DNA from 4 places in the Micromonospora sp. LOL_025 genome. Region 4 is predicted to be linked to each of the others. Evidence: riboswitches for the same ligand, from Rfam matches in the RefSeq annotation. Region 4 holds a riboswitch; each other region holds the start of a gene.

Region 1 (3,483 bases), on a different contig from region 4:
ACTGGGGCGTCGACGTCCGCATGTCCCGGACGACCGACATCACCCGCAGCCTGGCGTACCGCACGGACGACGCCAACGCGTGGGGCGCGAACCTGCTCGTGAGCGTGCACATCAACTCCGGCGGCGGCACCGGCTTCGAGAGCTACCGGTACCCGACGGCGGGCACGGCCACCGTCAATCTGCACAACGCGCTGCACCCGAGGGTGATCGGCGCCATGCGGACGATCGGCGGGGTCACCGACCGCGGGCTGAAGACCGCGAACTTCCACATGCTGCGCGAGGCGGCCATGCCCGCGGTGCTGACCGAGAACCTCTTCATCGACAGCGTCGCCGACTCGAACCTGCTCAGGCGGGCGGACTTCATCACCGCCGTCGCCCGTGGGCACGCCGAGGGCATCGCCGCCTACCTCGGCCTCGGCACCACCAACCCGCCGCCCACGGGCGGCACCTTCGTGGACAACGCCACGGCGGGGCGGTTCACGGCGAGCACCAACTGGGGCACCTCCTCGTACTCGGCCCAGCGCTACGGGGCCGACTACCGCTTCGCCAACCCCACGCCCGCCAGCGACGCCGCCTGGTTCAAGGTGAACATCCCGACGGCCGGCGACTACCGGATCGAGGTACGGCACCCGGCCGACCCCGGCTACAACAGCTCGGCACCGCACGTCGTCGTCACCGCCTCGGGCAACCGCACGGTCAACGTGGACCAGCGCTCCAGCGGCGGCGTGTGGCGCTCGCTGGGCACCTTCGGCCTGGCCGCCGGTGACCGCAACCTGGTCGCGGTGAGCCGGTGGACCAGCGCCCCCGGCTACGTGGTGGCCGACGCCGTCCGGGTCACCAAGGTCTGACCGCACCGCCTGGGGGCGGACCGGGATCGTGTGACCACAGGACCCCGGTCCGCCTGCGGGTCAGTGCCAGTTGTGGAATTCGCGCACCTGGCAGACCAGGACCGCGCCGCCGGTGCGGGCCGACAGCTCCTCGGCGTCGCGCAGCGCGAACCGGACCGGCCAGCTCGCGCCGAGCCGCAGGTGGCGTGCCTTGCCCGTGGCCCGCAGGAGCAGCTGGTACGGCTGTAGCGGCCCACGCGGGGACGGCCGATCCTGCTCCGGCCACAGTCGCCGCTGCCGCCCGCCGTGGTAGAGCGCGATCCGGGCCAGCACGCTCAGGGTGGTGTAGCCCATCGGTATCGCGCCGAGGAGTTCGTCGCGGGACGGTACGCGATCTGCCGGGAACACCCGCGACGGCTGCTCGTGCGCCCAGTACAGCAGGCCGGGCCAGGGCAGCGCGCCGTCGAAGGGGTCGCCGCCGTGCGTGGGCCAGTCGATGCCACGGTGCGCGACGGCGGGGTCGTCTCCGTCGGCGGTTTCGCCTGTGGTGTCCACGACCGCGACTGTACCGAGCGGAGGACAGCCCCCGAGCCGCCGCGGGCAGGCATCGACGCGGTCGACGGGCCTTGATCGACGGGCGTCACCCGGGCCGCCGACGACACGCCCGAGACCGACATGTGGGGTGTGACAACGAGGCAAACCCTATATATGGTGTCGGCGCAGCTGGTTCGGCCGCTCATCCGGTGCGGTCGAGGCAAGAGGGAACCCGGTGGGAATCCGGGACTGCCCCGCAGCGGTGAGTGGGAACGACCGCCGTCATCAGCACTGGGCCGCCAGCGGCCTGGGAAGCGACGGCCAGTAGGAGACCGGCGAGTCCGGTCGCGCCCGCGAGTCCGAAGACCTGCCAGTGCGCCGTACGCCCGCCTCCGGGTGTGCGGCGGTCCGAGGCCGCGTGGGACGGCCGACGCCATCCCGACGCGTGCCCTGCGGCGCGTCGTCGTCGGTGTCCGCTCCCCGCGTGCCCAGGAGTTCCGTCTGGGATCAAGGCTCGCGAGGAGTGAGTGGTGACAGTCACCGAGGTTGTTCCGGCCGACGACACGGCGGCCGACGATGCGGCCGTGGCGGGCCAGCGGCGAACGCAGATGCGGGTCCGCAAGCGCGACGGCGGCACCGAGGCGGTCGACGTCAACAGGATCGTCCGCGCCGTCGAGCGGTGGGCCGACGACCTCGCCGACGTCGACCCGCTGCGGGTGGCGACCCGGACGATCAGCGGCCTGTACGACGGGGCGACGACGGCCGAACTGGACCGGCTGTCCATCCAGACCGCCGCGGAGATGATCGGTGAGGAGCCGCAGTACTCGCGGCTGGCCGCCCGCCTGCTGGCCGGGTACGTCGACAAGGAGGTCCGCCGGCAGGGCATCGGCTCCTTCAGCGAGGCGATCCGGCGCGGCCACGCCGAGGGCCTGATCGGCGACGACACCGCGGCGTTCGTCGCCGCCCACGCGAGCGCCCTCGACGCCGCCGTCGACCCGCGCGGCGACCTGCGCTTCGAGTACTTCGGGCTGCGTACGGTCTACGACCGGTACCTGCTGCGCCACCCGACGAGCCGGCTGGTGCTGGAGACCCCGCAGTACTGGCTGCTGCGCGTGTCCTGCGGCCTGTCGCAGGCACCGGACGAGGCGATCGAGTTCTACCGGCTGATGTCGAGCCTGGCGTACCTGCCGAGTTCGCCGACGTTGTTCAACTCCGGCACCCGGCACACCCAGATGTCCTCCTGCTACCTGGTCGACTCCCCGCGCGACGAGCTCGACTCGATCTACCAGCGGTACGCGCAGGTGGCGAACCTGTCGAAGTTCGCCGGGGGGATCGGCATCGCGTTCTCGCGGGTCCGCTCGCGGGGCGCGCTGATCAGGGGCACCAACGGGCAGTCGAACGGGATCGTGCCGTGGCTGCGGACGCTGGACGCCTCGGTGGCGGCGGTCAACCAGGGCGGTCGGCGCAAGGGCGCGGCCTGCGTCTACCTGGAGCCGTGGCACCCGGACGTCGAGGAGTTCCTCCAGCTGCGGGACAACACCGGTGAGGACGCCCGGCGCACCCACAACCTGAACCTGGCCAACTGGATCCCGGACGAGTTCATGCGGCGGGTGGAGTCCGACGGGGTGTGGTCGCTGTTCGACCCGGACGTGGTGCCGGAGCTGCCGGACCTGTGGGGGGAGGAGTTCGACGCGGCGTACCGGGCCGCCGAGGAGCAGGGCCGCTACGTGCGGCAGGTCCCGGCGCGGGAGCTGTACGGGCGGATGATGCGCACCCTCGCCCAGACCGGCAACGGGTGGATGACGTTCAAGGACGCCGCGAACCGGCTGTGCAACCAGACCGCCGAGGCGGGCAACGTGGTGCACCTGTCCAACCTGTGCACCGAGATCGTCGAGGTCTCCAGCGACGCCGAGACCGCCGTGTGCAACCTCGGTTCGGTGAATCTCGCCGCCCACCTGGGCGCGGACGGCATCGACTGGGAGCGGCTGCGCGCCACCGTCCGCACCGCCGTCACATACCTCGACCGGGTCATCGACATCAACTACTACCCGACGGCGCAGGCGGCGGCGAGCAATCCCCGCTGGCGCCCCGTCGGGCTCGGCCTGATGGGCCTGCAGGACGT
Region 2 (3,483 bases), on a different contig from region 4:
GCCGGCGGCGATGAGGGCGTGGATGAGCGCGTCGCCGTCGTCGGGCACCGGGGCGTCGCCGAGGTGGTAGCCGGCGTCGGCCAGGGCGGCGAGCAGCCGCACCGCCGAGGCGGGGGTGTCCAGGCCGACGGCGTTGCCGACCCGGGAGTGCTTCGTCGGGTACGAGCTGAGCACGACCGCGAGCCGCTTGTCGGCCTGGAGTACGTGCCGCAGGCGGGCGTGCCGCACGGCGATGCCGGCCACCCGGGCGGCCCGCTCCGGGTCGGCGGCGTAGGTGGAGAGCCCGTCGGCGTCGATCTTCTTGAACGAGAACGGCACGGTGACGATCCGGCCGTCGAACTCGGGGATCGCCACCTGCATCGCGGCGTCCAGCGGGGACAGCCCGGCGTCGCTGGCGGCCCACTGCTCGCGCGTGCTGGTCAGGCAGAGCGCCTGGATCACCGGCACGTCCAGGGCGGCGAGCGCGCCCACGTCCCAGGCGTCCTCGTTGCCTCCGCCGGAGGCGTCGGCGGCGACCGTGCCGCCGGCGGCGAGCACGGTGACCAGCAGGGCGTCGCAGCGGGCGAAGAGCCCGAGCGGCCCCGCGCCGGCGGTGAGTCCGCGCAGCGAGCCGCAGTAGATGGGCAGCGGGTCGCCGCCGGCCGCGTCGACCGCGTCGGCGAGGACGTCGACGAACCCGGTGTTCCCGGCGAGGGCGTGCGCCCGGTAGAAGACGATCCCGACCGTCGGCCGGTCCGGCCGCGCGGGCCGCTCGCCGTGGATGCCGTACGTCGGGGTGGGCGCGGGCGGGGCGAAGCCCTCGCCGGTGAGCAGCACCGTGTCGGAGAGGAACCGGGCGAGCTGGGCGAGGTTCTCCGGCCCGCCCTCGACCAGGTAGGCCAGCGCCTGGGTGGCCACCCCGGAGGCCACGGTGGAGGCCGCCATCAGCTCCGCGTCCGGCACGTTCTCGCCGCCGAGCACGACCGTCGGCACGCCGGAGGCCAGCACCGCGGCCAGCCCGTCCGGCCACGCCTGCCGGCCGCCGAGCAGGCGTACGACGGCGAGGTCGACGCCGTCGAGCAGCGCGGGCACGGCGTCGGCGGCGACCCGGGCGGGGTTGGCGAGCCGGTAGTCGGCGTCGCTGGCGCGGGCGGCGAGCAGGTCGGTGTCGGCGGTGGAGAGCAGCAGGATGCGCACGGACAGCTCCGGAGAGTGACACCCGGGTCGACGCGGGACGACCGGGCGATGCGGGGATGGGCGCGGTTCAGCGGGTACGACGAGCCGGCGGCCGGCTCACCGGCGGGCCGGCGGGGTCGGGCGGCGCGGTGCGGACGTCAGCGGTACGCGGCGAGGGCACGCCCGGGCGCGGCGACCCGGCCGGTCACGGCGCGGGCGCCACCGGGCGCCGGGCGACCGGTGGCGGGCGCGGTGCGGGCCGGCGGGTGCGCGGCGGCCCGGCGGCTGGGCAGCGGCACGGAAGCGCAGTCGCCCGCGGGAGAACTGCCGCCGGCACGGCCGGGCACGATGCGACGATGATCGTCGATGGGGGAGACGCGGTGCGTCATCGGGTCCTCCTCGGGTGTCCACGCCCTGGGGTCACTCCGACGGCCGAAGTATCCTGGCTCCCGGATCGACGCTCTCCCCCGGCCTTCCAACCGCGCACGCACGGCCGTGACTCACGAGGGGGGATCACTCCCCGGTGACAGTGGCGGGACCGCGCCGGAATCGCACCGGCTTCCTTCACTGCCGTCAGGCCGCGAATGCTGCCACACCCCGGGGCCGCCGGTCAACGCCACCCCATCCCGGCCCACGGCACCTCGAATTGATCGACAATCAGCGATCGGTCTGCTCATTCGGGAGCGCCTTTCGCATTGTCGTCTGCCGATGTGACGTCCGGGCCGACGGATGCGGGAACGATGGCCCCGGAACGCGTTCGGGCCGAACGTCCCGGGACCCGCGCGCATCCCGGCGCCCGGGTGCGGTTCCGCTTGCCCAGCAGGCAGGCTGCGGCGGGCGGGAGCCGTCCTCGCCCGCCCGGCGTGGTGACGGGGACCTCGACCACGGTCGACGTCGGCTCACCGGTCGGCGAGCCCCGATTCGTAGCCCGCGATCACCAGTTGCGCCCGGTCGCGGGCGGCCAGCTTCGTCAGCAACCGGCCGATGTGCGTCTTCACGGTGCCCCGGCTGAGGTGCAGGTGCCGCTCGATCTCGGCGTTGGACATCCCACGGGTGATCAACGTCAACACCTCCCGTTCCCGCCGGGTCACCCCGTCGAGCCGTCCGGACACCCGCCGGGCGGCCGGCAGGCGGGTGAACTCGGCGATGAGCCGCCGGGTGACGCTCGGGGCCAACAGCGCCTCGCCGGCGGCGACCACCCGGATCGCGTCGAGCAGCCGTACGGGTGGCGTGTCCTTGAGCAGGAAGCCGCTCGCCCCGGCGCGCAACGCCCGGTACACGTACTCGTCGAGGTCGAACGTGGTGAGGATGAGCACCCGCGGCGCGTCCCGGAGCGCGGTGACCTGCCCGGTGGCGGCGATGCCGTCCAGTTCGGGCATCCGGATGTCCATCAGGACCACGTCGGGCGCGTGCGCCCGGGCGAGTTCCACGGCGGCGCGCCCGGTGCCGGCCTCCGCCACCACGGTCATCCCGGGGGTGGCGTCGAGCAGCAGGCGGAGGGCCCCGCGCAGCAGCGCCTCGTCGTCGGCCAGGAGCACGCGTACCGGCTCACCCATCGTCGGACACCTCCACGGTGAACGGCAGCCGGGCACGGACGGCGAACCCGCCGCCGGGCGCGGGGCCGGCCTCCAGGCTGCCGCCGTGCATCGCCGCCCGTTCGCGCATCCCCCGCAGTCCGTGGCCGGGCGGCCCCACGGCACGCCCCGCCGTCCGGTCGTCGACGACGGCGACGGTCAGCGCCCCGGGCCCGATCGCGACGGTGATCCGGCAGCGGGTCGGGCGGGCGTGGCGCAGCACGTTGGTGAGCGCCTCCTGCACGATCCGGTACGCCGAGGCCTGCACGGCCGCCGGCACCCGTGGCAGGTCGGGCGCCACCTCCAGGTCGACGGCGACGCCGGCGACGCGGACGTCCGCCACCAGCCGGTCGAGTTCGGCGAAGCTCGGCGCGGTGTCGACCGGATCGCGCAGCGCGCCGAGCACGCCCCGGACGTCGTCGAGGGCCGCCCGGCTGACCCGCTCGATCGCGGCCAGGGCGGCCCGGCCCTGGCCGGGATGGCTGTCGGCGAGGTGGTTGGCGACCGCCGCCCGCATCGCGATCACACTCAGGTTGTGCCCGACCACGTCGTGGATGTCCCGGGCGATGCGCAGCCGTTCCTCGGCCACCGCCCGGTCGGCACGCAGCTCGGCGAGCTGGGCGGCGTGCTGCCGGCGGGCGCGTACCGCCCGGCCGAGCGCCCACGCGCCGGCGAGCACGGTCGCGGCGTAGAGCAGGACCGGCACCGGCGTGGCCGCGAACGACTCCTCCCCCGGCCGGATCGGGACCACCGG
Region 3 (3,483 bases), on a different contig from region 4:
ACGGTCGCCGTCATGTACGCCAGCCGCATCGTGGAACGGCGGCCGACGGCCGAGTTGTTCGCGGCGCCCGCCCACCCGTACACCGCGGGTCTGCTCGACGCCCTGCCCGAGCGGGCCTTCCGGCCGGTCCCCGGCCATCCGCCGATGCTCACCGACCTGCCTCCCGGCTGCGCCTTCGCCCCGCGCTGCGACCGCGCCACCGACGTCTGCCGCACCCCGCCCGCGCCCTGCGCGGGCGCGCCGGGCCGGGTCGCCTGTCACCACCCGCTGACCCTCGGAGCGCCGGCATGACCAGCACCGCCGGCATGACCAGCACCGCCGGCATGACCAGCACCGCCGGGAGCGCCGGCATGACCAGCACCGCCCTCGCGGCCCACGAGGTCGCGGTCTCCTACGGCGGCCGGCGCGTCCTCGACGGCGTCGACCTGCGCGTCGCGCCCGGCGAGACGGTCGGCCTGCGCGGGCCCTCGGGCAGCGGCAAGTCCACCCTCGCCCGGGTGCTGGCCCTGCTGCACGCCCCCGAGGCCGGCCACGTCACCCTCGACGGCCACCGGGTGGCGGGCGCCCGGCACCGGGTGCCCGCCGCCGTCCGTACCCGCGTCGCGATCCTGTTCCAGAGCCCCCGCGCCGCCACCGACCCCCGGCTGGGCCTCGCCGACATCATCGCCGAACCGCTGCGCGCCACCGGCACGCCCGAGGAGCAGGCGCGGGCCCGGGCGGCGGAGCTGGCCGACCTCGTCGGCCTCACGCCCGACCTGCTCGCCCGCCGCCCGCACGCGGTCAGCGACGGGCAGTTGCAACGCGCCTGCCTCGCCCGCGCGCTCGTGCACCGGCCGGACTACCTGCTCTGCGACGAGGCCACCGCCATGCTCGACGCCTCCACCCAGGCGCACCTCGCGGCCGTCATCACCGACTACCAGCGGCAGCACGCCGCCGGGGTCCTGCTCATCACCCACGACCCGGCGCTGATGGCCCGCTGGGCCACCCGGGTGGTCGACCTGCCGACCGCCGCGCAGCCCTGACCGGCCGGCCCTCCCGCCTGCCCCCGGCGGACCGTCCCTGATGGTGTTCGTCACCGTGACTTCCGGGCCGGCCGGCGGCTAGGGTGACGCTGCCGTGGTGCTCGGGAAGCCGGTGCAAGACCGGTGCGGCCCTCGCCACTGTGATCGGGAAGTTCGCGGCCCTCGTCGTACGAGGTCACTGGGCGTAACCCGCCTGGGAAGGCCGGCCACGGACGCACCTCCCGTCAGCCAGGAGACCGGCCACGGCACTGCGATGACCCGTCCACGAGGTGTTGGAAGGCGGTCCCGATGCGCGTGCGCGCAGTGCGGTCCACCCTGTCCCGGCGCGTTGCCGCGCCCCTGTCCGTCCTCATCGTCCTGTTGGCCGGCTGTGCCACGGACGACCCGGCCACGACGCCCCCGCCGGCCGCCGCCCCGGTCGCGCTGACCAACTGCGGTACGCCGGTCACCGTCGCCGCCCCGCCCGAGCGCGCGGTGACCCTGAACCAGCCCGCCACGGAGATCATGCTGGCGCTCGGCCTCGCCGACCGCATGGCCGGCACGGCGTACCTGGACGACGCGATCCTGCCGGAGCACGCCGCCGCGTACGCCGCCGTGCCGGTGCTGTCGGACAAGTATCCGGCGAAGGAGAAGCTGCTGGAGGCCGCGCCGGACTTCGTCTACGCCTCGTTCCACAGCGCCTTCGGCGACGAGGGCGTCGGCGACCGCGCCGCGCTCGCGGGGCTCGGCATCGGCACGTACCTCTCGCCGGCCGGGTGCCCGAAGCAGCACCGGCCGGCGAAGCTGACCGTCGAGGACGTGTTCGCCGAGATCCGGGACGTGGCGGCCGTCTTCGGCGTGCCGGACCGGGCCGAGAAGCTCATCGCCGACCAGCGGGCACGGATCGCTACGGCCGCCGCCCGGATCGGCGGCGCGCGGGACGTGTCCGTGCTCTGGTGGGACGCCGGCACCGACGCCCCGAGCGTGGGCGCCTGCTGCGGCAGCCCCAACACGATCATGTCGGCGGTCGGGGTGGGCAACGTGTTCGGCGACCTCACCGGCGGCTGGGCCGACACCAGCTGGGAGGCGGTCGTGGACCGCGACCCCGACGTGATCGTGCTGATCGACGCGGGCTGGGACGCGGCCGCCGCGAAGCGGGCCTTCCTGACCCGCCACCCCGGCCTGAAGGAGCTGCCGGCGGTGGCCCGGCAACGGTTCGTCGTCATCCCGTTCTCCTCGACCTCCGCCGGGGTGCGCGTCGTGCTCGGCGTCGAGGCGCTCGCCGCGGGTGTGGCGCAGCTCCCCGCCGGGGCGGACCGCTGACCGCCGTGGCCCGCCGCGCCGGCCCCGGACCAGCTCGCCGCACCGCCCCCGACCGGACCCGCCGCACCGGCCCCGGGTCCGCCGACCGCGCCGCCCCCGCCGGAGTCCGTGCGCCCAGCCCGGTCGGCCTGGTGGTGCTGCTGGTCGCCCTGCTGGCCGGGCTGGTCGTGTCGATCGGGGTGGCCGTCACCGTCGGGCCGGCCGACATTCCCGTGTCGACGGTCTGGTCGGTCGTGGCCGACCGGCTGGGACTCCCGCACGCCGAGGTGCCGCTGCTGCGCGAGCACATCGTCTGGCGGCTGCGCCTGCCCCGGGTGCTCGGGGCCGCCGCCGTGGGAGGCGGGCTGGCGGCCGTCGGCGCGGTGATGCAGACCGTCACGCGCAACCCGCTGGCCGACCCGTACCTGCTCGGGGTCTCCTCGGGGGCGTCGCTCGGCGCGGTCGCGGTCCTCGTCCTGGGCTTCGGTGGCGGGGTCGCCGCGCTCACCGGGGGTGCCTTCGCCGGGGCGCTGGCCGCGTTCGCGGTCGTGGCCGCGGTGGCCGGCCGGCGGGCCGCGCTGGCCCCCACCAGGGTGGTGCTGGCCGGGGTGGCCGTCGCGCAGCTCTGCGGGGCGGCGACCTCGTTCGTCATCATCTGGGTCGCCGACCCGCACGCCACCCAGAGCATCACGTTCTGGCTCTCGGGCTCGCTGGCCCGCGTCGACTGGGCCGCCCTGGCCTGGGCCGCGCCGGTCCTGGCGGTCGTGCTCGCCCTGGTGGCGGCGTACGCCCGCACGCTCAACGCGTTCGCCTTCGGCGAGGACGCCGCGGCGACCCTCGGCATCCCCGTCACCCGGGTCCGGTGGCTGCTGCTGGTCGCCACCGCGCTGCTCACCGCGGCGCTGGTCGCCGTCAGCGGCGCGGTGGGCTTCGTCGGGCTGATCCTGCCGCACGCCGCCCGGTTCCTCACCGGGGCGGACCACCGGCGTCTGCTGCCCGTCGTCGTGCTCGCCGGGGCGATCTTCCTGGTCTGGGTGGACACCGCCGCGCGGACCCTCTTCGCGCCCCGGGAGCTGCCGGTCGGCGTGCTGACGGCCCTGCTCGGGGTGCCCGCCTTCGTGGTGCTGCTGCACCGCCGGAAGGTGCGTGGCTGATGCTCACCGTCACCGGCGTGTCCTGG
Region 4 (3,483 bases):
CTGTCCGTGCAGCGCGCCGACGGCGGTTTCGCCAACGCCGCCGGCACCCCGAACGCCAACAGCACCGGCCTCGCCGCCCAGGCGCTGCGCGACGGTCACCGACCGCTGGCCTGGGCACGGGCGCGGGCGTTCCTCGCCGGCCTCCAGGTCGGCTGCGCCGGGGCACCGGCCGACCGGGGCGCGGTCGACTTCGACGGCGGCACCTTCGACCCGGGCACCGCTGCCCGGGCCACCGGCCAGGCTGTCCTCGGCCTGACCGGCACCGGCTACGCCCGGCTGTCCGCGGCCGGCGCCACCCCGGGCACGCCGGCCCCCGCCTGCCCGTGACCCGTCCCGTCGCTCACCCGATTCCAGGAGGAACCGTGTTCCGTCACCGATCCACCGTGCGCGCCCGGCTCGCCGGCCTGCTGGCCGCCGCCGTCGCCACCGTCGCCCTCACCGCCGTCGAACCCGCCCCACGGGCCGCGCACGCCGCCGCCTGCACCGGCACCTCCGGCGTCACCGTCGTGGTGGACTTCGCCGCGCTCGGCGGCGGCGTCCAGGTCGCCTGCGCCCCGGGCGACCCGGCCACCGGGGTGGCCGCCCTCCAGGGCGCCGGCTTCACGGTGACCGGCACCCAGCGCTGGGGACTGGCATTCGTCTGCCGGATCAACGGCAAGCCGACCGTCGCGACCGATCCGTGTGTCAACACCCCGCCCGCCACGGCGTACTGGTCGTACTGGCACGCCTCCAGCGGCGGCGCCTGGTCCTACAGCACGTCCGGCGCGAGCAGCTACAACCCGGCCCCGGGCACCGTCGAGGGCTGGTCGTTCGGCGCGGGCGCCCCGCCGAGCATCGCCGCGCCCTGACCGTAGCCGCACACGGCGTGACCACGGTGCCGCACCGGGTGTCGGCCACCGCCCCTGGCGTCGCGAGACCTGCGGGCGGTACGGTGTCGGCACCCGGTGCACACCGGGTCCACAACTGCATACGTCCCGTGTGGGGGGAAGCCGGTTCGAAGCCGGCGCTGACCCGCAACCGTGAGCGAGGCCCCGGCCTCGCGAGCCGGAATGCCCCGCCCGGGACGAGCGGCTTCCACTGTCGAGGTTCACAGGGTGAAGTCCGGGCCACCGAGGCCCGCTCCACCCCGCTCATCGCATCACGCGAGCGGGGTGTCGCTGTCCCCGGGTGCTTTCCGGAGCTTCCACCGACCGCTCCGCGAAAGGCACCCCTCATGTCCCGGTCCCGGTCCCGCTCCCGGCGTCTCGGTGCCGGCGTGTTCGCCGCCACGGCGGCGACGATCGCCGCGCTCACCGCCGTACCCCTGACCGTCGTGGCCGCGCCCGCCCCGGCCCACGCTGCCGCCGCGCGCGACGCCGCTTCCTGGCTGGCCGGCGAGTTCGCCGACGGGGTGCTGCCCGGCCCGTTCGGCGGCCCGGACTGGGGTCTGACCGTCGACGGGATCCTCGCCCTGTCCGCGACCGGGGTGGACGCGCCGGTACGTCAGGCCGCCACGGCGCAGATCGCGGCGCACGTGCGGTCCTACAACAGCTACGACGACTGGGGCTTCCCGGGCTTCACCGACGGCGGGGCGACCGCGAAGCTGCTGTACGCCGCCTCCGCCGCCGGAGCTGACCCCACCGACTTCGGCGGCTTCGACCTGCGGACGGAGACCCTGTCGCTGGTCGCCGGCGCGGACGCGGGGCACCAGCGGGGGCGGATCACCAGCCGCACCACCGCCGACAGCGGGCCGGACGCCAGCAACACCTTCGACCAGTCCTTCGCGGTGCTGGGCCTGGCGCGCAGCGGCGACGTGCCGCAGGACACCGTCGACTTCCTCGTCCGGCAGCAGTGCGCGGCCGGTGGGTTCCGGCTCTACCCCGACACCGCCGACGGCCCGTCGCCGTCCTGCGACGAGCAGGCCGGCGCCACCCTCGACGTCGACTCGACCGCGATGGCCGTGCAGGCGCTGCTCGCCGCCGCCGACGACGGCGCCACCGGCGCCACCACAGCGGCCGGCAAGGCCGCGGACTGGCTGGTGGACCAGCAGCACCCCGACGGGTCGTTCGGCGGGTCCGGCCCGACCACCGGCGTAAACTCCAACAGCACCGGCCTGGCCGGGCAGGCCCTCGCCGCCGCCGGCCGCGACACCGAGGCCGCGCGGGCCGCGGGCGCGTTGGCCGCACTACAGCTCACCGCGGCACACGGTGGCGCGGCCGCCGCCGACGCGGGCGCCATCGCCTACAACGCCGACAGCCTGGCAACGGCCGTCGCGTCCGGGATCGGGGACAACGGCCGGGACCAGTGGCGCCGCAGCACCGCACAGGCCCTGCTCGGTCTCGTCCAGGTGCCGCTGGGGCGGATCGGACTCGACCCGCCGCCGTCGTCCCCCGGGCCGACCCCGACCGGCACGACCTCGCCCACCGCCACCGCCTCCCCGACGGCCACCACCTCCCCCACGCCCACCGGGTCACCGACGCCCACCGTGCCGGCCAGCCCGACGCCGAGCCCGTCGGCGACCACCGGGTCGCCGACGCCGTCCGCCACGGCATCGGCGACCGCCGCCCCGAGTGCGACCCCGACCACCCCCGGCCTGGGCGGGCTGCCGACGACCGGCGCGGCGATCACCAGCTACGTGCTGATCGCGTTCCTGCTGGTCGGGGGCGGGGTGCTGCTCCTCGTACTCAGCCGTCGGCGGGCGGCATGACCGTCCGGGCCGCCCGCGCCGGTCTGGTCGTCGCCCTCACCGCCGCCGGCACGGTGGTCGGGTCGGGCACCCCCGCGAGCGCCGCCGGCTCGGCCGGCTACTGCCCGGACGCCTCCGGCGTCACGGTGGTGGTCGACTTCCACGAACTCGGCGGCGGGACCGTGGTGCGGTGCGCCCGGGGCGAGCAGCCCACCGGTCTGGCGGCGCTCAAGAACGCCGGCTTCCAGGTCACCGGCACGCTGCGCTGGGGCGAGGGGTTCGTCTGCCGGATCGAGGGCAAGCCGTCGACGGCGTCCGAGAAGTGCGTCGACACGCCGCCCGCCAGCGCCTACTGGTCGTACTGGCACGCCGCCAGCGGCGGCAACTGGACGTACAGCGACAAGGGTGTGCTCAACCGCAGGCCGCCGGCCGGCAGCTTCGAGGGCTGGTCGTTCTCCCTCAACCGCGATGCCAGCGACGCGCCGCGACCTGGCGCGGCGCCGAGGCGGCCCGCGCCCCCGCCACCGCCCCCTCCGCCACCGGCACCGCCCACCCAGGGCGGTGGCCCGGTCGCCCCACCGCCGGCAGGAGACGGCGGCCCGGTCGCGCCACCCCCCGCCACCGCAGGCCGCCCCGGTGTGGCCGGACCGGCGCCGGGCTCCTCCGGGCCCGCGCCGCTCCCCACCGGTACGCCGACGGCCGGTGGCCCGGGCCCGACACCGAGCGCGGGAGCCGCGACACCACCTGCGGGCGGTGCCGTCGGCACACCGTCGGGCAGCTCCGTCGACCAGCCGGTGGTGACCGAGGTCGCCGCCTCC

Evidence for each region. Region 4 has a riboswitch for cobalamin ahead of ACFHW0_RS20575 (prenyltransferase/squalene oxidase repeat-containing protein). Riboswitches for the same ligand answer to the same signal wherever they lie in the genome.
Region 1: another riboswitch for cobalamin. It lies ahead of ACFHW0_RS16065 (ribonucleoside-diphosphate reductase subunit alpha); the one in region 4 lies ahead of ACFHW0_RS20575 (prenyltransferase/squalene oxidase repeat-containing protein).
Region 2: another riboswitch for cobalamin. It lies ahead of ACFHW0_RS09115 (hypothetical protein); the one in region 4 lies ahead of ACFHW0_RS20575 (prenyltransferase/squalene oxidase repeat-containing protein).
Region 3: another riboswitch for cobalamin. It lies ahead of ACFHW0_RS26765 (ABC transporter substrate-binding protein); the one in region 4 lies ahead of ACFHW0_RS20575 (prenyltransferase/squalene oxidase repeat-containing protein).

Annotation. Positions count from the first base shown of each region.
Region 1 covers NZ_JBHMIR010000010.1:210,792-214,274, reverse strand. Annotated here, with positions in the region: gene ACFHW0_RS16075 (N-acetylmuramoyl-L-alanine amidase) at 1-848, shown strand, start outside; gene ACFHW0_RS16070 (hypothetical protein) at 909-1,382, opposite strand; cobalamin riboswitch at 1,535-1,751, shown strand; gene ACFHW0_RS16065 (ribonucleoside-diphosphate reductase subunit alpha) at 1,970-3,483, shown strand, end outside.
Region 2 covers NZ_JBHMIR010000005.1:91,609-95,091, reverse strand. Annotated here, with positions in the region: gene cobN (cobaltochelatase subunit CobN) at 1-1,176, opposite strand, end outside; gene ACFHW0_RS09115 (hypothetical protein) at 1,314-1,544, opposite strand; cobalamin riboswitch at 1,591-1,720, opposite strand; gene ACFHW0_RS09110 (response regulator) at 2,055-2,711, opposite strand; gene ACFHW0_RS09105 (sensor histidine kinase) at 2,704-3,483, opposite strand, start outside.
Region 3 covers NZ_JBHMIR010000031.1:27,043-30,525, forward strand. Annotated here, with positions in the region: gene ACFHW0_RS26755 (ABC transporter ATP-binding protein) at 1-291, shown strand, start outside; gene ACFHW0_RS26760 (ABC transporter ATP-binding protein) at 288-1,022, shown strand; cobalamin riboswitch at 1,101-1,282, shown strand; gene ACFHW0_RS26765 (ABC transporter substrate-binding protein) at 1,311-2,324, shown strand; gene ACFHW0_RS26770 (FecCD family ABC transporter permease) at 2,456-3,457, shown strand; gene ACFHW0_RS26775 (ABC transporter ATP-binding protein) at 3,457-3,483, shown strand, end outside.
Region 4 covers NZ_JBHMIR010000017.1:51,571-55,053, reverse strand. Annotated here, with positions in the region: gene ACFHW0_RS20585 (peptidase) at 1-327, shown strand, start outside; gene ACFHW0_RS20580 (hypothetical protein) at 363-848, shown strand; cobalamin riboswitch at 937-1,077, shown strand; gene ACFHW0_RS20575 (prenyltransferase/squalene oxidase repeat-containing protein) at 1,214-2,686, shown strand; gene ACFHW0_RS20570 (hypothetical protein) at 2,683-3,483, shown strand, end outside.